Regions from separate parts of the Kocuria sp. CPCC 205231 genome, predicted to be linked through region 2. Evidence: riboswitches for the same ligand, from Rfam matches in the RefSeq annotation. Region 2 holds a riboswitch; each other region holds the start of a gene.

Region 1 (6,561 bases), on a different contig from region 2:
GCCGCCTGCACGGCCGGCTTCGGGGCGGCGACCGGTGCGGGCTTCGGGGCCGGCTTCGGGGCGGGCGCGGCGGCGGGCTTCGGGGCCGGAGCCGCCTGCACGGCCGGCTGCGGGGCGGCGACCGGAGCGGGCGCGGCGGAGGCCTTCGGCGCCGGAGCGGCCACGGCGGGAGCCGCGACGACCGGGGTCTCGACCTTCTGCCGCTCGGCCTTCTTCTCGACCTTCTTCTCGGACTTCCGGTCGGACTCGACCTTCTGCACGTGGGCGACGGGCTCGAGGGACACGGCGGGCGCCGCGGCGGGGGTGGCCGCGGCCACGGCGGACAGCGGGGCGTCGGCGGAGGCGTCCTGGGCCGGAGCGGCCTGCACGGAGACGGTGGTGGCGAGGGCCAGCCCGGAGAAGGCGGCCACGGCGGCCACGGTGCGGGCCTTGCCGGAGAAGAGCGAGCCGATGCCGTTCGAGGAGGTCAGATCACGGGTCATGAGGAGTTCAGACGACTTTCTTTCGGAGCCGGGCCTGCCGGAGGGCGCGGGTGACAGCACGGATCGCCCCGGGCAGTGCGCGGGGTGGGCCGGTGTCCGGCAGGGGTGCGTTCCGGGATCGGGAACGACGGCCGGCGAGCGGAGGAGGGGGGGCGCCGTCCGGTCGGACAGCAGGCACCGCCGGGAACCGGGAGAGCGGTTCTCGGCGTGCGGCGTGGGGGGGGGGGGGTGATCGGGTGCCGCCCGCGACGAGCGGGGTCGTCGCGGGCGGCGGACCGGATCAGAAGGTGTAGTAGCCGTCCAGCTGCATGGCGTTGACGGAGTGGACCTGGGTGCCCTGGGTCGGGTTGAGGGCGGAGATCATCTTGCCGCCGCCGATGTAGATGCCCACGTGGGCGCCGCCGTTCTGCGAGACGAGGTCACCGGGCTGCGGGGTGGCGGTGGGGGTGCCCGCCGCGAACTGGGACCAGGTGGTCCGGGGCAGGTCGATGCCGTTCTGGGCGAAGACCCACTGGGTGAAGCCGGAGCAGTCCCAGGCGCCGTAGGCGGTGCCGCCGTAGACGTAGCCCGCACCCTGCGCGGACATCGCGGTGCCCACGACGCCGCCGGCGGCCGGGGCGATCTCGCTGGTGGCGGTGGACTGCGGGGTGACGCTCGAGGTGGCGGCGGTCTGCTGCGGGGCCGGGGCCGGGGCCTCGTAGGCGGGAGCGGCGGGCTGCGCGGCGACCGGGGCCTGGTAGGTGTACGAGGAGTACTCGGCCAGCGAGGCGGAGGCCGGGGCCGAGTAGGCCGCGCCGGTCTCGACGGGAGCCTGGGCGAAGGCCTGGGCCGGGGCGACGGAGCCGATCATCGCGGCGCCGGCAGCGGCGGCGATGGTGGTGTTGCGCACGACGTGCGAGGTGGTCTCGGCACGGTGGCGGGCAGCGTTCAGCGTGAAAAGCGACATGGTTGAGTTCCTCCCTTTGCCTACGAGGTGAGCTGTCGGATTCGGGTGGGAGACACCCGGCCGCAGAACGCACGCGCTCTGACGACTTAACCCCAAGGACCCGGATCACCGGGACCGAAAGTGGTTCCCCCGCTTCTGCCAAGCAGTTTCTGTGTAGAGGCCACGGGCACCGGCAGAATTCGGCGATGTGCTCCGAGGGCGCCGATCCGACCAGTGATCGGCACGCGTTGAACAGTACATGACAGATTACGGAAGTGTCACGTTTTGATCACGACAGATAACAGCCGGACAACGCCGCGGGTCTCAATGAGTAGCTATTGAGAGGAAAGGTCGAATCAATTCGCACCTGTGACGAGCTGTGCAGTGTCTTCGAGCGCCCTGGGAATCCGCCTGTCACCAGGGAAGCCGCGCCTCCGGGGTCCGGCTCGGGCCGGACTGGCCGAAAGTGGCTTGTGAACGTCCCCACACCCGGGAAGAACCGTTCGCCGCCCCGCTCCGGGAGACGGCGGCGCCTCAGGGAGCGAGGACGCGGATGGCCGCGGCGGTGCGCAGGTCGATCTCCGCGGACCGCCCCGTGGCCGCCACCTCGATGCGCACGATCTGACCGTCCACCCGGGCCATGACCTCCGCCCCGGTGAGCACTCCCACGTCGCTCAGCACGCCCAGGAGGTCCGCGTCCGCCTGGACCACCTCCGGCAGCAGCGCCACGGTGTGCGACCCGTCCGGGTCGTGGCGGGCGGCGTCGAGCAGGGAGGGGTGCGCCGCTGCGGGGCTCTCCTCGACCCCGAGGGCGGCCAGACCGGGGATCGGCGTGCCGTACGGCGAGTACCGGGGGCTGTGCAGCAGGTCCACGAGCCGCCGCTCGACCTGCTCGCTCATCACGTGCTCCCACCGGCACGCCTCGTCGTGCACCTGGGCGAGGTCCAGGCCGATGACGTCGGCGAGCAGCCGCTCCGCCAGCCGGTGCTTGCGCATCACCTGCACCGCACGCTCACGGCCGGCAGGGGTGAGCAGCAGCGACCGGTCCTGGCCCACCGTCAGCAGCCCGTCCCGCTCCATCCTGGACACCGTCTGCGAGACCGTGGGCCCGGAGTGGTCGAGGCGCTCGACGATCCGCGCCCGCATCGGCGTGATCCCCTCCTCCTCGAGCTCGAGGACGGTCCGCAGGTACATCTCCGTGGTGTCGATCAGGTCGCTCATGCCTCAGTCATCCTTCGTCCGGCCGTCCCGGCCCGGGGATCCCGCCCGGTCCGGTCTTCCCGCACGAGCTTAGTGCGCGAGCCCTCCGGCCGCCCGGAGGGAGGAGGCGCCCGCGGGGCCCGCCGTCCGCGGGTGGGGCAGAATGGGCCGAGTCGCGAACGGCGCGAGCGGCCTCCGCGGCGGCCGTGCCCGTCGCGCACCACCCGCCGCACGTCACCCACGAGGGAGCGCCCGTTGCCCGCACACGTCACCATCCCCCAGCACCTGCTGCCCGCCGACGGCCGCTTCGGCGCCGGCCCCTCCAAGATCCGCCCGGCACAGGTCGAGGCCGTGTCGCGCGCCGGGGCCGGCCTGCTCGGCACCTCCCACCGCCAGGCGCCGGTGCAGGAGCTCGTGGGCTCGGTGCGGGAGGGCCTCGCGCAGTTCCTCGGCCTGCCCTCCGGCCACGAGGTGCTCCTGGGCCTGGGCGGGGCCACCGCGTTCTGGGACGCCGCCGCGTTCGGGCTGGTCGAGCGGAGGGCCCAGCACCTGGTGTTCGGGGAGTTCGGCGCGAAGTTCGCCCAGGCCACCGACGGCGCCCCGTTCCTGGAGCCCTCCTCGATCGTGGAGTCCGCCCCCGGCACCCGCCCGGAGGCCCGGGCGGAGGAGGGCGTGGACGTCTACGCGTGGCCCCAGAACGAGACCTCCACCGGTGTCGCCGCGCCCGTGCACCGGCCCTCCGGGATCGCGGACGACGCGCTGGTGCTGGTGGACGCGACCTCGGCCGCCGGGGGGATGGCCGCGGAGGTGGCCGCGGCGGACGTCTACTACTTCTCCCCGCAGAAGAACTTCGGCTCGGACGGCGGACTGTGGCTGGGCGCGTTCTCCTCCGCGGCGATCGAGCGGATCGAGCGGATCGGCGCCTCCGGGCGGTGGATCCCCGACTTCCTGCGGCTGACCACGGCGCTGGAGAACTCCCGGAAGAACCAGACCTACAACACCCCGGCCCTGGCCACGCTGGTGATGCTCGACGAGCAGGTCCGCTGGCTCAACGACCAGGGCGGCATGACCTGGGCCGCGGCCCGCACGAAGGCCTCCTCGGACCTGGTCTACGGGTGGGCCGAGGCCTCGTCCTTCGCGTCCCCGTTCGTGGCACGCCCCGAGGACCGCTCCACCGTGATCACCACCGTGGACTTCGACGCCGCCGTGGACGCGTCCGCCGTCGCGGCGGTCCTGCGCGCCCACGGCGTGGTCGACGTCGAGCCCTACCGCAAGCTGGGGCGCAACCAGCTTCGGATCGCCACGTTCGTCTCCATCGAGCCCGAGGACGTCGCCCGGCTGCTGGCCTGCGTGGACCACGTCGTCGGGCAGCTCCGCGGAGGAGCCGGGCGCTAGCCGGAGTTCTCGGGCGCGGAGCGCTCCGCGCGCAGCCGCAGCCAGACGACGAAGCCCACCAGGGCCCCGCCGAGTCCCGCCGCCACGGCGACCCCCATGCCCCAGCGCGCCCCGAGGGCGTCGGTGATCCAGCCGACGACCGGCGCCCCGATCGGGGTGCCGCCCATGAAGATGGCCATGTAGAGGCTCATGACGCGTCCGCGCATCACCGGCGAGGTGGTGGACTGCACGTACGCGTTGGCGGTGGTCATGATGGTCAGGGAGGACAGCCCGCAGGGGACCAGCCACAGCGCGAACAGCGGCAGGGTGGGCGCCGTCGCCGCGCCCAGGCAGCTGAGGGCGAAGACGGCGCTGCCCCCGTAGACGTAGCGCAGCCGGGCGCTGCGGCGCCGGGCCGAGAGCAGGGCCCCGGCCACCGTGCCGACCGCCAGCACCGAGTTGAGCAGCCCGAAGGTCTCCGAGCCCCGGCCGAACTCGGGTCCGGCCATGGCGGCCAGGAAGACCGCGAAGTTCAGCCCGAAGGTGCCGATGAGGAAGATGGTGACCAGCACCGCCACGATGTCGGGGCGGCCGGCCACATAGGCCAGCCCCTCCCGGATCTGGCCCCGCCCCCGGCCGGAGCGCGGCATCCCGCGCAGCTCGTCGGCGCGGATCGCCAGGACGGCGGCGAGCATCGCGCCGAAGGTCAGCGTGTTGAGGAGGAACACCCAGCCCGAGCCGATGGAGGCCACGAGCACGCCGGCCACGGCGGGCCCGATCATCCGCGCGGCGTTGAACGAGGTCGCGTTCAGGGCCACGGCGTTGGAGAGGTAGGCGTCGTCGACCATCTCCGAGACGAAGGTCTGGCGCACGGGGGCGTCGAGGGTGGAGACGACGCCCAGGGCGAGGGCGAAGCCGTAGACGTGCCACAGGGTGGCCGCGTCGGCCAGGACCAGCGCCCCCAGACCGGCCGCCAGCACCGCCATGGCCGTCTGGGTCCACAGCAGCAGGCGCCGCCGGTCGAGCCGGTCCGCGAGCACGCCGGCCCAGGGCGCGAGGAAGAGCTGGGGCAGGAACTGCAGGGCCGTCACCACGCCCATGGCGGTGGCGTCGTGGTCCGAGAGCTCGTCGAAGACCAGCCACGACTGGGCCGTGCGCTGCATCCACGTGCCGATGTTGGACACGAGCGCGCCCAGGAACCACAGCCGGTAGTTGCGGAACCGGAAGGACCGGAACATCCCGCGCGCGGGCTCCGGGGCCTCGTCCGTCCTCGCGGTCCCCGGCGGGACGGTCAGAGCTCCTCGCCCTCCTGCGGCGGGACCGGCATGTCCTCGGCCCGGTCACCGGACGCCGGCTCGCCGTCGGGGGCGCCGCCGGAGCCCTCGGGCCCGCCGGCCGCCGCGGTCTCCCCGGCCTCGTCCTCGGCCCGGTCCTGCTCCTCCTGGGCCTTCTCCTCGGCGCTGACGCGGGCGGACCACGGGACCCACTCGGGCGCCAGCAGGGCATCCTCCCCCGGCAGCAGGCCGACCTCGCAGACCGTCACCGCCTTGCTGCGCGGGGCGCGGGCCAGGCTCGCGAACCAGTTCCAGCCCCGGTACCCGGGCAGGGTGCACTCGAAGTGGTGGACGACCAGCCGGTCCTCCTCCACCGTCACCCGGTGACCGGCGCCGATCTGCGAGGGCTCCGCGATCTGCTCCACCCCGGCGCGAGCCGTGGCGACGTCGGCCACGAGCAGGGGGTCCTGCTTCGGGGCCCGGCGACGACGGGGCGCCGCCGCCACCGGTGCCGCCTGCTCGGGCGCCGGCGGCACGGCCTCGGCGGGCGCGTCCTGGACGGTCTCCTCGGTCACTGCTGGTCTCCCTCGGGTGGGTGCCGGCGGGGGCCGGCGGGTGGTTGCTCGGGATCGGTGGACGGCAACGGCGCGGCGGCCTCAGACGTCCAGGTTGTCGGCCACCGTGCGCAGGATGGCCGCGATCTTCTTCCCGTGCGCTGAGTCGGGGTAGCGGCCCCGGTGCAGCCCGTTGGACATCTCGTCCAGGAGCTTGATGAGGTCCTCCGTGATGACCGCCATCTCGTCGGCGGGCTTGCGGACGTTCTTCGCGACCGACGGGGTCCGGTCGAGGATCCGGACGGAGAGCGCCTGCGCGCCGCGCCGACCCTGGGCCACCCCGAACTCCATCCGCGTGCCCGGCTTCACCGTGGTGGCACCGGAGGGCAGCGCCGAGGAGGGCAGGAACACTTCCTGGCCGTCGTCGGCCGCCAGGAAGCCGAAGCCCTTCTTCGCATCGAACCACTTGACCTTGCCGGTGGGCACGCTGTCTCCCTCGTCCTCGTGTTCGTGGAGGGGCGGCCCGTCGGTCCCTGCCGCCGAGCCACCCTGTGGAACCTCCCATTCTAGCCCTGCTCCGGGGGCGGGGACCGCCGGGGCGCGGTCAGCGGCACACCGTTGCGCTCGGTACCCTGGAGCCATGCCTGCCTCCGACGACCGTGCGCCCGCGCCCCGCACCGCCCGACGCCCCGGGATCGACGTCCTCGGCGTCTCCGCGGTCGTGCTCGGCCTGGTGTGCGCCGTGTGCCTCG
Region 2 (6,561 bases):
TGGTCAACCTGGTGGGCAACCGGTGGGTGGAGCGCTCCGCCACGGTGACCGCGGCAATCAAGATCGTCGGGATCGCCGTGCTGGCGGTCGCGGGCATCCTCGCGGCAGGGGTGTCCTCCCTGGGCAGGCTGTTCACCGCCGCCGACCGCACCCCACCGGAGGCGGGCTGGCTGGGCTTCCTGGCCGGGACCACCCTGTGCATCCTGGCGTACAAGGGCTTCACCACGATCACCAACCAGGGCGCGGACCTGCAGCAGCCGCAGCGCAACATCGGCCGCTCCATCATGATCTCCATCGCCCTATGCACCGTGCTCTACCTGCTGATCACCGTCGCGGTCACCGGCAGCCTGACCGTGCCGCAGATCGTGGCGGCCCGGGACTACGCCCTGGCCGAGGCGGCCGAGCCGATGTTCGGCGCCTGGGGTGTGACGCTGACCGTGGTGATCGCCGTCGTCGCGACGCTGTCGGGACTGGTCGCGAGCCTGTTCTCGGTCTCGAAGCTCTACGACATGCTCCGCGACATGGGCCAGGCCCCCGGGCTGCCGGGGCAGGAGGGTCACCAGTCCCTCTACATCACGGCCGGGCTGGCGATGCTGATGGCCGCGTTCTTCGACCTGTCCCAGATCGCCTCCCTCGGCGCCATCCTGTACCTGGCCATGGACATCGCCATCCACCTCGGCATCCTGCGCCACCTCAAGGACGATGTCGGGGCCAAGCCCTGGATCCCCGGGATCGCGATCCTGCTCGACGCCGCGGTGCTCGTGCCGTTCGTGCTGCTGAAGGCCCAGTCGGACCCGTTCACCCTGGTGGTCACCGCCGTGGTGGCCCTGATCATCGTCGTCGCACAGTGGGTCGTCGTCCGCCGGCGCGACGGGGCGAACAGCACCGGGCAGCAGCCCCACACTCACCCCTGAAGCCGGTCGCGCGACCGGCTCACGGTGAGGGGCCCGTCGGTGGACGGGCCCCTCACCATGAGCGTGCTCGTTCAGTTCTGGCCGGCCAGCCAGGTGCGGAAGTCCGCGATCTGCGCCTGTTGCGCGGTGATCCCAGCGCTGGAGGCCACCCGCAGCTGAGCATGATCAGCGCGGGACTGCAGCTCGAGGAACTCGACGATCCCGCCGTTGTGGTGCGGGATCATCTTCTGCACGAAAGCGACGTCGAAGTCCTCGCCAGCCTCAACAGCGGCCAGTTCTTCGACCATCATCCGGGTCTCCTCCTCCAGGATCTTCATCTCCTCCTGTGCTTCCTCCGGGGCCTGAGCCTTGGCCTCTTCCGGGGTCAACCCGTACCACTCCTCCAACCAGGTGGTGAACTGGTCGATCTGGTGCTGCTGGCTGGCGATGATGTTCTCCGCGTGGGTGCGGATGTCCGGGCTGGTCCCGCGCTCGAGCTCCAGCTGGGCCATCTCGATCGCGGCCTGGTGGTGGCCAATGATCTCGGCCAGGAAAGTGACCTCCAGCTGCTCGCCCTCCAAACCGGCCAGGGTCTCACCGAATTCGTAGGCGGTCGGGGAGGTGGGATCGGGGCCGAGCATGTCCTCCGGGGCCTGATCCTGGGCGTGGGACGAGACCGGGGTGGTCACCTGTCCGTGGGCGAACACTGGGGCGCTGGCCCCGCCCCACAGGGCCGTGGCGACGACAACGGTGGAGGCGGCGGCCGCCGTGCGACGGCCAGGGAACTGGATGGAACGCATGATGATGTCTCTCTTCCGCAATGAAGGAGCTCGACCCCGAGGTGCCGGCTTGGTCATCAGCCCCGTACCCTGCGCGTGAACAAACCGCGCGGGCAGAGCTGTACTGAACAAGGGGCGGGGGGAAGAGGGAACCCGCATCCGGGCACGCCCGATCAGCCCATCAGGCTCCTCTTTCACCGACGGAGGCCGGTCATCGGCGTCCGTGGGTCAGCGCGAGTCTGGGCTCAGCCCAGGGAGGCGACCAGTGCCGCACAGGCGGCCTCGCAGCGACGGCAGGCCTCAGCACAGATCCGGCAGTGCTCGTGCATGTCCGCGTGCTGCTCGCACTCATCAGCACACGCCTTGCACGCCATCTGGCAGACCCGGATCGCGTCCAAGGTGATGTTCGCGTCGTAGCCGGTGTGCCGGGAGAGCACCCGCCCGGTGGCCTCGCACAGGTCCGCGCAGTCGAGATTGGTGCGGATGCACTTGGTCAGCTCGGCGACCATGTCCTCGGACAGGCAGGCATCGGCACAAGCGGTGCAGGTCTGGGCGCACTCGAAGCAGGCCTCGATACAGGCCGCCAGCTTGCCCTGGTCCACTCCCCCGAGGTCCTTCGGGTAGGTCTCCAGCATCGCGCTCACGTGATGGGTCATGGCTTGCTCCTTCGTCGGTTCGGTCGAGGAGACGAACCGGCCGGAGCCAGCCCGCCATGTCATCGACAGTAAACTGCCGATTCTGTGTGACGCGACCCGAAAGCTTGAAGATTTGATGAAGATCAACGCCTCAAGAATCCGCGATCCCGCCTCACTACCTGGCCTCTACATCGGTGCAGCGGGCTGAATATGGAGATTTCATGAAGAAACCCTGCCCTAAGGCCTCGGAAGGGCACTTCCGAAGCCCTCCCAAACTGTGAGCCACCTTGAAAATCCTCCCCAACAATCTTGGTGCTGGCCCGGCCCGCGCTGAAGACTGCGCATGGTTGCAGAGCCCTGTCGCTGTCGGCTGCGTCCAGCGAAACGCGCGCCACCATGCCATGTGTCCTAGTCAGAGCGCTTTGAAAGACCGGTGTGAGCTACGCGACGGGTCCTGCTGCGTGACGGTTTCACTTCCTCGGGGCGTATTTTTCCGAGGCCGGAATCACAGCTTCCCGCTCCCGACTGAGGAGAGAATCCAGGCCGTGACCTAAACGTGACACTTTCGTTATGGATGGGCTACTGTCCACTGCGTGCCGATGACTGATCCGGTCGGCGCCCTCGTGCACATCGCCGAATTCTGCCGGTGCTCGAGGTTCCTGAAGAGATATCGCTTGGCAGAAGCGGGGGAACCATTTTCGGTCCCGGTGATCCGGGGCCTTGGGGTTAAGCCGGCAGAGCGCGTGCGCTCTGCCGGCCGGGTGTCTCCCACCCGCATCCGACAGCTCACCTCGTAGGCAAAGGGAGGAACTCACCCATGACTGTTTTCAAGCGCCACGCTGCCCGCCACCGTGCCGAGACCACCTCTCACGCCGTGCGCAACACCACGATCGCTGCCACCGCCGGTGCGGTGCTCATCGGCTCCATCGCCCCGGCCCAGGCCTACGCCGAGGTCCCCGCAGAGACCGCCCCCGCCTACGCGACCCCCGCGTCCGCACTGACGACTTACACCTCGGCGGCCTCCCAGCCCGCGGCCGCCCCGCAGACCGTCTCCACCGCCTCTTCCCAGGCCCCGGCCGCGCCCGAGCAGGCTACATCGGCCGTGGCGGTGTCCACCCAATCGGCGGACATCACCGAAATTACCGGCGCCTCCGGGATCGTGGGCACAGCGATGCAGGGAGCCGGCACCGGTTACGTCTGGGGCGGCACGGACTTCGGCGCCTGGGACTGCTCCGGCTTCACCCAGTGGGTCTACGCCCAGCAGGGCATCGACCTCCCCCGCACTAGCCAGCAGCAGTGGGCGGCCGGCACCCTGACCACCGACCCGCAGCCTGGCGACCTCGTCGTCCAGAACGGCGGGGCCCACATCGGGATCTACCTTGGTGGCGGCAAGATGATCTCCGCGCTGAATCCCACCCAGGGCACCTTCGTGCACAGCGTGAATGCCATGCCGACGGTCGGCTACGTCACCTTCCGCTGAGCCAACCCTCCGTCCGCCACGAATGCCGCTCGTGGCGGGCGGCGGGTGTGCCCCCCACCTGATCAGCATCCAGGATCGGTCGGTCAGAACCGGAGATGCCTGCACCCATCCACCGCCGGGGAACACCCCGATCTGGCCGCCTGATGGGCCCGCTCTTGAAGGTTCAGTGAAGATCTACCGCCCAGCCCTCCCAGCCCGGCGAAGCCAGCTGCGGCGGGGCTACCGTGGATGGATCGGTCCGCCTCGACCCGAGGCTGAACAGAGCAAACACCACGATGTGCAGGTCCAGTACGGGCTGCTGCGAAAGAGAGATTCGTCATGACGTCGACGTTCAAGCACCTGGCCGCCGGGACGGCCCTGGCGCTGGCCCTCAGCGGTGCCGGGGCGACCGCGGCGGTCGCGTCCCCGACGCACCAGCCTGCCTCCGCCTCCGCACAGACGGGCGCTGAGCGGCACATGAACCACGACCGCCACTTCGCCGTGATGATGGTCCCCCACCACCAAGGTGCCACCGACATGGCCGAGCTGGCCCTGCAGAAGTCCGAGCGTCCCGAAATCCGTGACCTGGCGGAGAAGATCATCGAGGCCCAGACCGAGGAGATCCAGCAACTGGAAGCAGCGGCCCAGCGGCTGGCCGCCGAGAACACCCCGGGACACCACCACCATGGACACGGCCACCACCACGGCCACGGGCACCACGTCCACGGCCATGGCCATGGCGGCCATGGCCAGAGCATGAATGCCGACATGCAGGGCGCCATGATGGGCGAGATGGACGGCATGGACGGCATGGACGGCATGGACGGCATGAGCCTCGAAGAGCTGGCGAAACGGTCCGGGGATGAGTTCGACAAGGCCTTCCTCGAAGAGATGATCGCCCACCACCAGATGGCTCTCGAGATGGCCGAGATGGAGCTGCAGATGGGCACCGACCCCGAGTTGCGAGCCATGGCGGAGAAGATGATCGAGGACCAGCAGGCGGAGATCGAGCTCATGCAGGGCTGGTTGGAGGAGTGGTTCGCGGCCTGATCCAGGACCACGAGCTGGGCCGTCATCGACTGGAACGGGCCGACACCGGGATGTCATGGTCCCCGTCGACCCGTTCCAGCCAGTCCAGTCCAGTGCGGTGATCCCCGACGCGGCACCCGATGGGCGCGCACCCTTCGCGCAGTCAGCAGCACCCCGAACGGTCACCGACCAACCGTAGGTTTGGCAGCACCGCGCCCTCTTGCCTCAGGACACGGCCCCCCTCCCCCTCGCCTGGGGTCCTGTTCCTCCAGCGCGCGCACCGTCACCGAGATGGCCGAGACCACCGGAGTCCCCTCGCCCGGTGGTGGTGGCCGGATCCCGGCCGTGTTGCGTCTGTCCGGGCTCGTGGAGGGGCGACACGCGATCTTCTCAGTGTCCGATATCCCTCTCATCGGCCCGGTGCAGGGGATCGTTAGCCACAGCGACCACCGGTTCACCGGTGAGCCCGGCCACGACGAGTCCACCCCCCTGTTTCGTTTCCGAGGCCTCAGACACGGTCGCCCTGGGACGCTGGGGCTCGCAGCACAGTGTTCATGTCACAGCGATCAGTACCGGGAGGACAGATGACGGATCCGCTCACCGGACGTGTGCTGGTGGTCGACGACGAGGTCGACCTCGCGCAGCTGATCGCGGACTATCTGCGCAAGGCCGGGCTGGAGGTCGTGATGCGCCACGACGGCACGGAGGCGGTGGCCGCGGTACGGAACTTCGCCCCGGACGTGCTGGTGCTCGACCTCGGGCTGCCGGGGATCGACGGGATCGAGGTGTGCCGTCAGGTGCGGACCTTCTCGGACTGCCACGTCCTGATGCTCACCGCCCGGGATGATGAGGTCGACAAGATCGTGGGCCTGTCGATGGGAGCCGACGACTACGTGACCAAGCCGTTCAGCCCGCGCGAACTCGTGGCCCGGGTGCAGGCCATGCTGCGCCGGGTGCGCACCCAGTCCGCACCCGTCCCGGAGCCGGCGGGCCAGGACCAGGGGCTGGTGATCGGGGACCTGGTGGTGGACGGGGACTCCCGCCAGGTGCACCTGGGCGGGGAACCGGTGGCGTTGACGAGGATCGAGTTCGACCTGCTCCTGTGCCTGGCTGCCCGCCCCCAACTGGTGCTCTCGCGCCGGCAGCTGGTGGAGATGGTCTGGGACACGCACTGGACCGGGGACGAGCACCTGGTGGATGTGCACATCGGACGGATCCGCAAGAAGCTCGGCGACGTAGCCACCAGGCCGACATTCATCCACACGATCCGCGGGATCGGCTACCGGATGGGCACCGGGCGATGAGCGCCGCCGTCTCCGACCGGACCCGGGCCTGGTCTTTGTCCTGGAGCCCATTGACGGTGCGATTGATGCTAGCCCAGACCGCAGTGCTGGCCATCGGGCTGATCATCGTGGTGATCACCGCGGTGCTGGTCGGGCCGAACATGTTCTATCACGAGCTCATCGAGGCCGGCCACGCCGATGAGGCCACCGGACTGGTGCACCTGGAGGACGCCTTCCGCTCGGTGAGCCTCACCGCCCTGACCATCGGGGGGCTCCCGGCGCTCTACATCGCCGGGATGCTCACCTTCTACCTCTACCGCACGATCGGGCGGTCCCTGGTCTCCTTCAGCACCGCCGCCCAGGAGGTGGCTGCCGGCAACTACGACGTGCGTGTCACCTCCACCAGCCTGGGCGCGGAGTTCGACTCCCTGGCTGGGTCTTTCAACGACATGGCGGCCAGGCTCGACGCCGTGGACACCACCC
Region 3 (6,561 bases), on a different contig from region 2:
TGCTCGGTCATCGCAGCACCTTCTTCGCGATCGCCGTGTAGGCATCCAGCACGCGGGCGCCCTTGCGGTATTGGCCGTACCACTCCCCCGATATCCGTACCTCTTGGACGATGGCCCGGTCCGGGATCAACGGCTCCAGGAACAACCCCGTGGCACGCAGCTCCTCGAGGCTGGCCACCGCCGCCCGGCTCATGATCGTCTCCTTCACCCCGCCGACCACGATGCCGGCCTCCGTCAGGGTGTCCGGGGCACCCAGCTGCTGGCGGTGCCGGCGGTACTGGGCCACCATGCGCCGGGCCCCGTCCACCCCGTCGATGCCATCGCTGGTGGCGGTGGCGGCGTAAACCACGGTGTCCGCCGCGTTCAACGCCGAAAGAGTCAGCGGGCCGCCTTGGCGGTTGGGGCAGTCAATGACCACCACATCTGCCTGAAGGCCGGTCAGGGAGATCTTCAGCCGCAGCTCTGCGTGATCGGCCCGGTCGACCTCGCGGTTGGAGACGTTGCGGGCCGAGGGAATGACCCGGAGGTGGGGGTGCCACCCGCTGGGCATCGCGAGGTCCTCGGCCCAGCCTTCGGGGTTCTCATCGCCCAGGATCGCTCCGACGTGCATTCCTTTCGCCGTTGGCTGCACCTCAAACCCCATCGACGGTGCACTGCTTACTGGCCGGGCAAAGCCTGCACCGTGGAGGTGCCCGTGAAGAAGGCCGACCCACATCGAGGGATTTACACCGACACGATCACTGCTTTTTGTGAATTTGTGAATGGGCTCGGGGCATACCAAAAATCATTCTTGCCGCGCCAGCGGGATGCGATAACTGGCGCCAGCGGTCAAAGACTTTGAAGCTTTTCCGGCAAACTGCCGCACCAGCCTCAAGGTCGCCACCGAACACTCCGCTCCAGGGCAGGGGAGCGCTCGTCCATCGGCATGGCTCAGGTAGAGCCCCAGGTCAAGTGCACTTTTGTCTCGACCTGAGTCGTCCCGGGGATCTCCAGCGGCGCCTCTTACCGAACCACTTCGCCTGGGTGGGGAGGCGCCCTGCTGGGCCGACATAAGAGCCGAGACACGCCCGTGATCTAAGCGAGACTTTTTCGTTATTTTTCGGTTAGTGTTCTCTCCGTGCCGGTCGCCTCACCGATCGGTATCCCCGTGCACATCGCCGAATTCTGCCGGTGCCCGGGGCCCCCAGACATAACGCTCGGCAGAAGCGGGGGAACCATGAACGGTCCCTCCCCCGGGACCTAGGGGTTAAGTCGTCAGGGCCCCCGCCCTGACGACCGGGTGTCTCCCACCCGCATCCGACAGCTCACCTCGCAGGCAAGAGGGAGGACATCACTCATGCCCGTTTTCCAGTTCCGCATGCCCCGCCACCGCGCCCAGAGCTCGTCCCGTCTCGGACGCACCGCGATCCTGGCGGTCGCCGGCGGCGCCCTGGCGCTCAGCAGCGTGGCCCCGGCCCAGGCGGCCCCCGCCGCAGCCCCCCAGCAGCTCGTCAGCATCCAGTCCCAGTCCGGCAAGGCCGCGACCATCGCCGCCGCCGCCAAGAACCAGCTCGGCGTGGGTCAGGACTGCACGGCCCTGGTCACCAAGTCCCTGCGCGCAGCCGGGATCAACCACCACGGGTGGCCGGCCTCCTACCTGAAGCTCGGCACCCGGGTCTCCGCCGCCCAGGCCCAGCCCGGTGACCTGGTCTACTACGCCAACGGCGGCATGGGCTTCGCCCACATCGCCGTGTACATCGGCGGCGGCAAGGCCGTTCACGGCGGCTGGAACGGCAACCAGACGGTCATCCAAACCGTCAACGTTGGCTCCGGTCCCGTTTACCTCCGCGTGCGCTGACCCCACGCACGTGAGCGGGGAGTGCGGTTCCCGGCCGTCCCGGCAGGCACCGCACTCCCCCTCCCATATGGGGCCCCTGTCACCGTGATGGGTTCTGTCGAAGCCCTCGATCCCTGCAGGGAGAGGCAGGCGGTCACACGCCGTCGCCGCCCTGGTCGCGGGTGCAGCGACGTCCTAGCGTGGAGTCACCCGGCCGCCACAGACGCACGAGAGCGGCCCACAAACTGCAGGGGAACGCATGAGCGCGCAGCCGGAGGAGCAAGACAACCGCAGCGTCACCACACCGGACGGGCGCAGCCTGGAGTTCCGGCTCACCGGTCCGCCCGGAGACCTGCTGGTGGTCTTCCACCACGGGGCTCCCGGTGCCGCTGTCCCGTTCCGGCCGCTCGAGCGCGCGGCCGCGGACCGCGGGCTGCGCGCGCTCACCGTCTCGCGCCCCGGATACGGCGCCTCGGACCCGCTCCCGGAGGAGAAGGCCCCCGGCATAGTTGCCGACGCCGTGGCCGACACCCGGTGCGTCCTAGACGAGCTGGGGGTGGCGGACTTCCTCACCCTCGGCTGGTCCAGTGGCGCCCCGCGCGCCCTGGCCTGCGCTGCGCTGCTGCCCGATCGGTGCCGAGCGGCCTCCTCCCTCGCCGGCTACGCCCCGCCGCGCGTGGCGGGGTTGGATCCGGTCGCCGGGATGGACGAGGACAGCGCGGCGGAGTCCACCGCTGCCAGGAAGGGGCGCAGCGCGCTCGAGGCCTACCTCGAGGGGCGCATGGAGGCCATGAGCGCGGCGGCTTCAGCGCCCGGCAACGACGTCGTGGCACTCCTGCGCGCGATGCTCCCGCCCGTGGACCAGGCGGTGATGACCGGGGACTTCGCCGGATACGTGCTGGACACGGCCGAGCACTCTCTGCGCCAGGGCGTCGTGGGTTGGTGCGACGACGACCTCGCGGTGGACCGTCCGTGGGGCTTCGCCGTCGAGAGGATCACCGTGCCGACCCGGATCTGGCACGGCCGGGAGGACCGCACCGTTCCCGCGGCCCACGGGGAGTGGCTCGCCGCGCACGTGCCGGGCGCCCGGGCGCACCTGCTGGAGGACGAGGGACACCTCTCCCTCGTGGCACGACTCGACCGAGTCCTGGACGACCTGCTCGAGGCCGCTGGGTGACGAGCCGCGACTCCGCCACGACGGGACCGGGACCGCACTGGCGGCCGACAAGGTGCCGCCTGAGGTCGAACTCCGCGAGGAGCTGCTGCGCCGGCGTCCCGCATCTGGAGCCGGAGGGGTACGCATCGTGCCGTGTCGAACTTTTTCAGTCCGCACCTCCACTCCGACAGATGCTCCGTTGCCGATGACCACGATCTCGCGGCGATGTCCACTGAGAGAATCCATCCGGGGACCACTCTTCCCAGACTGATATATGAGTCGTATGCTCGACCCGGGTCCGCCAGCGGATCGATCGCCAACTCGACGAGGAGTGGAACGGCATGCGACAACTCGCGCACCGGCTCGACCGGCTGGGCACCGAGACCGCCTTCAGCGTCGCGCAAGCCGCGGCCGCTTGGAAGGCGAAGGGGAACCGTGTGTACCCCTTCCACCTCGGCGACATCAACATCCCGACGGCCCCGCACATCATCGAGGCGATGGACCGGGCCATCGCCGAGGGCTACACCGGCTACTGCCCGGGCCCGGGCATCCCCCAGCTGCGCGAGGCCCTCGCCGAGGACATCGGCTCGCGTCGTGGCATCAGCCTGGTCCCCGACAACGTCGTCGTGATGACGGGCGGCAAGCCCGTCATCACGAAGTTCCTGCAGGCGGTCATGAACCCGGGTGAGGAGGTGCTCTACCCGAACCCCGGCTTCCCGATCTACGAGTCGCAGATCGAGTACCTCGGGGGCACGGCCGTGCCGTACCGCTACCTCCCCACGGAGGACGGCTTCGCCATCGACCTCGACCAGGTGCGCGCGACGATCACCCCGAACACGGTCGCCATCATCTACAACGACCTGCAGAACCCCATCTCGGCCGAGTCGACGGCGGCCGAGCGCGAGGCCGTCGCGCAGCTCGCCCAGGAGCACGATCTCTGGGTGCTCTCCGACGAGGCCTACTTCGAGACGCGCTACGAGGGGGTCTCGAACTCGATCGCATCGCTCCCCGGCATGGCCGAGCGCACCGTCATCCTCTACACGTTCAGCAAGAAATTCGCGATGACCGGCTCCCGCCTCGGCTGCGCCGTCGCGCCGCTCGAGATCGCCAAGGTGCTCAGCACGCTCAACACCAACGACGAGTCCTGCACCACGCACTACGTGCAGTGGGCCGGCATCGAAGCACTCCGCGGCCCCCAGGAACCCGTGCAGCAGACGCTCGACATCCTGCGCGAGCGCCGGGATGCCGCCTGTGAGCTGGTGAACGCCATCCCCGGCATGCACGTGGCCGTACCGCAGTCGACGTTCTACCTGTTCCCCGACGTCACCCGGACCATGGAGAGCATGGGCTACACGGCAGTCGGTGACTTCGCCACGGCCGCCCTGCACCAGACCGGCGTCTCCTTCTGCACGCGTGAGCACTTCGGCCGGCGCCAGCCCGACGAGGATCGGCAGTACATCCGGCTCGCCTACTCGGGCATCGACGTCGCCGACATCCGCGACGGCCTCGGCCGCCTGCGCGAGTGGATCGAGACGGCATGAGCCGGGTCGTCGTCACGGGACGCGTGCCCGACGCCGCGGTCGAGAAGCTCCGCGCCTCCCACGAGGTCGAGATGTGGCCGGATCCGGAGCCGATCGGTCGCGAGGAGTTCCTGCGCCGGGTGGCCGGGGCGGATGCCGTGGTGAGTCTGCTCACCGAGCGCATCGACGCCGAACTGCTCGACACCGCCGGCCCGCAGCTGAAAGTGGTCGCGAACGTCGCCGTCGGCTACGACAACATCGACGTGTCCGCCTGCAGCGAACGCGACGTCGTGGCCACCAACACCCCCGGCGTGCTCACGGACGCCACCGCCGACATCGCCTTCGGCCTGATCCTCATGGCGACCCGCCGGCTCGGCGAGGGGGAACGGCTCATCCGTTCCGGCCGGGAGTGGAAGTGGGGCATGTTCTTCCTGCTCGGCAGCGGCCTGCAGGGCAAGACCCTCGGCGTCGTCGGCATGGGCGGCATCGGGCAGGCGACCGCGCGCCGGGCCCGGGCCTTCGGCATGGAGATCGTCTACCAGTCGCGCAGCGAGCTCGACCCCGGGATCGCCGCCGAGCTGGGCGCCCGGCGGGTCGAGCTCGACGAGCTGCTGGCCGTCTCCGACGTCGTGTCGCTGCACTGCCCCTACGGGCCCGCCACGCACCACCTGATCGGCGCCGAGCAGCTGGCGGCTATGAAGGACTCGGCGTACCTCGTCAACACCGCGCGCGGACCGATCGTCGACGAAGCGGCGCTCGCGTCCGCACTCCGCGAGGGCCGGATCGCGGGCGCCGGACTGGACGTCTACGAGCACGAGCCCCGGGTGCATCCCGAACTGCGGGAGCTCGACAACGTGGTGCTCCTGCCGCACCTGGGCTCCGCCACGGTGGAGACGCGCACCGCAATGGCGGTGCTCGCCGCCGAGAACGTGCTCGCCGTGCTCGGCGGGCAACGACCGCCGACACCGATCGGATAGCAGCAGGGGCATCCGTCGATCGGGGCAGGACCGTGATGATCAGCCCGACCTCGATCTCGCCCAGAGCGCAGCCACCGTGATCCTCTGGTGTCCACGCCTGAGGACGTTTCACCTGGGCACCAGAGATGAGCCACCGGGCCGCTCGGACACCATGCCCGACGGTAGAATCGGTCACCAGGACGAGAGGAGGAAGCATGTCCCAGGACACCGAGATGAACCGGTCCAGCCTGCGCGCCCTCCTCCTTCACCGGTCGCTGGTCCCCAAGTTGAACGAGGAGACCCTGTCCTCCTGGACACCGCGGATCCTCCAGAACCTCGAGCAACTCAGCAGCTCCGTACAGGGGCATCCGCACGTCGAGAACCTCGACCGCTGGCGCCGCATCGTGGAGACCCGCGATGTGGAGACCCTGCGGACGGTCCTGGACTCCACCGACTCCGGCAGCATCGAGATGCGTGAGGTCTCCCCCATGGGCGGCCTGATCGGCCAGGAGGAGCGGCTGTCCATCCTGAAGTCGTTGCCGAGCCGCTGAGTGCACCGCTACCAGCTCGAGTACGCGATCCGCGCGGCCTGCAGCATCATCCGCAGAGACCAGGTCATCGTCGTCGGGTCCCAGTCGATCCTGGGTTCCTTCCACGAGGACGATCTGCCCGACCAGGCCACGATGTCCACGGAGGTCGACATCCTGCCCATCGACGCCGACCCGCAGACGGTCCTCGATCTGTCGGATGAGCTCTCGGCGGTTGCCGGCGAGTGGTCGGACTTCGACCAGATGCACGGTTTCTTCCTCGATGGCGTGGACGACACGACGGCGAAGCTGCCGGCTGGCTGGCGCGATCGCCTGGTCGTGGTCAGCAATGAGAACACCCGCCAGGTGGGCACGGGGCAACAGTTCACCGGTCTGTGCCTGGACAAGGAAGACCTGTGCGTGGCGAAGCTGCTGGCCCACCGGGAGAAGGATCAGGCGTTCGTCGGAGCCCTGCTCCAGTACCAGACCGTCGACCGGGAGGTCATCATCGAGCGACTCCGCAGCGTTCAGGAGCGCTGGCCCGTCGAAGTCGGACGAGCACTGGGATGGCTTCAACGCGGCCCCT

The links. Region 2 has a riboswitch for cyclic di-AMP ahead of RF640_RS13540 (C40 family peptidase). Riboswitches for the same ligand answer to the same signal wherever they lie in the genome.
Region 1: another riboswitch for cyclic di-AMP. It lies ahead of RF640_RS11300 (C40 family peptidase); the one in region 2 lies ahead of RF640_RS13540 (C40 family peptidase).
Region 3: another riboswitch for cyclic di-AMP. It lies ahead of RF640_RS00015 (NlpC/P60 family protein); the one in region 2 lies ahead of RF640_RS13540 (C40 family peptidase).

What each region holds. Positions count from the first base shown of each region.
Region 1 is NZ_JAVKPP010000009.1:110,011-116,571, forward strand. It holds gene RF640_RS11295 (C40 family peptidase) at 1-482, opposite strand, end outside; gene RF640_RS11300 (C40 family peptidase) at 763-1,428, opposite strand; cyclic di-AMP (ydaO/yuaA leader) riboswitch at 1,434-1,623, opposite strand; gene RF640_RS11305 (metal-dependent transcriptional regulator) at 1,942-2,628, opposite strand; gene serC (phosphoserine transaminase) at 2,863-4,002, shown strand; gene RF640_RS11315 (MFS transporter) at 3,999-5,219, opposite strand; gene RF640_RS11320 (DUF3027 domain-containing protein) at 5,273-5,830, opposite strand; gene RF640_RS11325 (cold-shock protein) at 5,912-6,295, opposite strand; gene RF640_RS11330 (hypothetical protein) at 6,450-6,561, shown strand, end outside.
Region 2 is NZ_JAVKPP010000012.1:121,031-127,591, reverse strand. It holds gene RF640_RS13555 (APC family permease) at 1-914, shown strand, start outside; gene RF640_RS13550 (DUF305 domain-containing protein) at 986-1,693, opposite strand; gene RF640_RS13545 (four-helix bundle copper-binding protein) at 1,918-2,328, opposite strand; cyclic di-AMP (ydaO/yuaA leader) riboswitch at 2,929-3,119, shown strand; gene RF640_RS13540 (C40 family peptidase) at 3,125-3,787, shown strand; gene RF640_RS13535 (DUF305 domain-containing protein) at 4,106-4,816, shown strand; gene RF640_RS13530 (response regulator transcription factor) at 5,380-6,099, shown strand; gene RF640_RS13525 (sensor histidine kinase) at 6,165-6,561, shown strand, end outside.
Region 3 is NZ_JAVKPP010000001.1:918-7,478, forward strand. It holds gene RF640_RS00005 (hypothetical protein) at 1-11, opposite strand, end outside; gene RF640_RS00010 (ParA family protein) at 8-610, opposite strand; cyclic di-AMP (ydaO/yuaA leader) riboswitch at 1,146-1,331, shown strand; partial or broken gene RF640_RS00015 (NlpC/P60 family protein) at 1,430-1,837, shown strand; gene RF640_RS00020 (alpha/beta fold hydrolase) at 2,076-2,993, shown strand; gene RF640_RS00025 (pyridoxal phosphate-dependent aminotransferase) at 3,314-4,513, shown strand; gene RF640_RS00030 (2-hydroxyacid dehydrogenase) at 4,510-5,469, shown strand; gene RF640_RS00035 (hypothetical protein) at 5,664-5,999, shown strand; gene RF640_RS00040 (DUF6036 family nucleotidyltransferase) at 6,000-6,561, shown strand, end outside.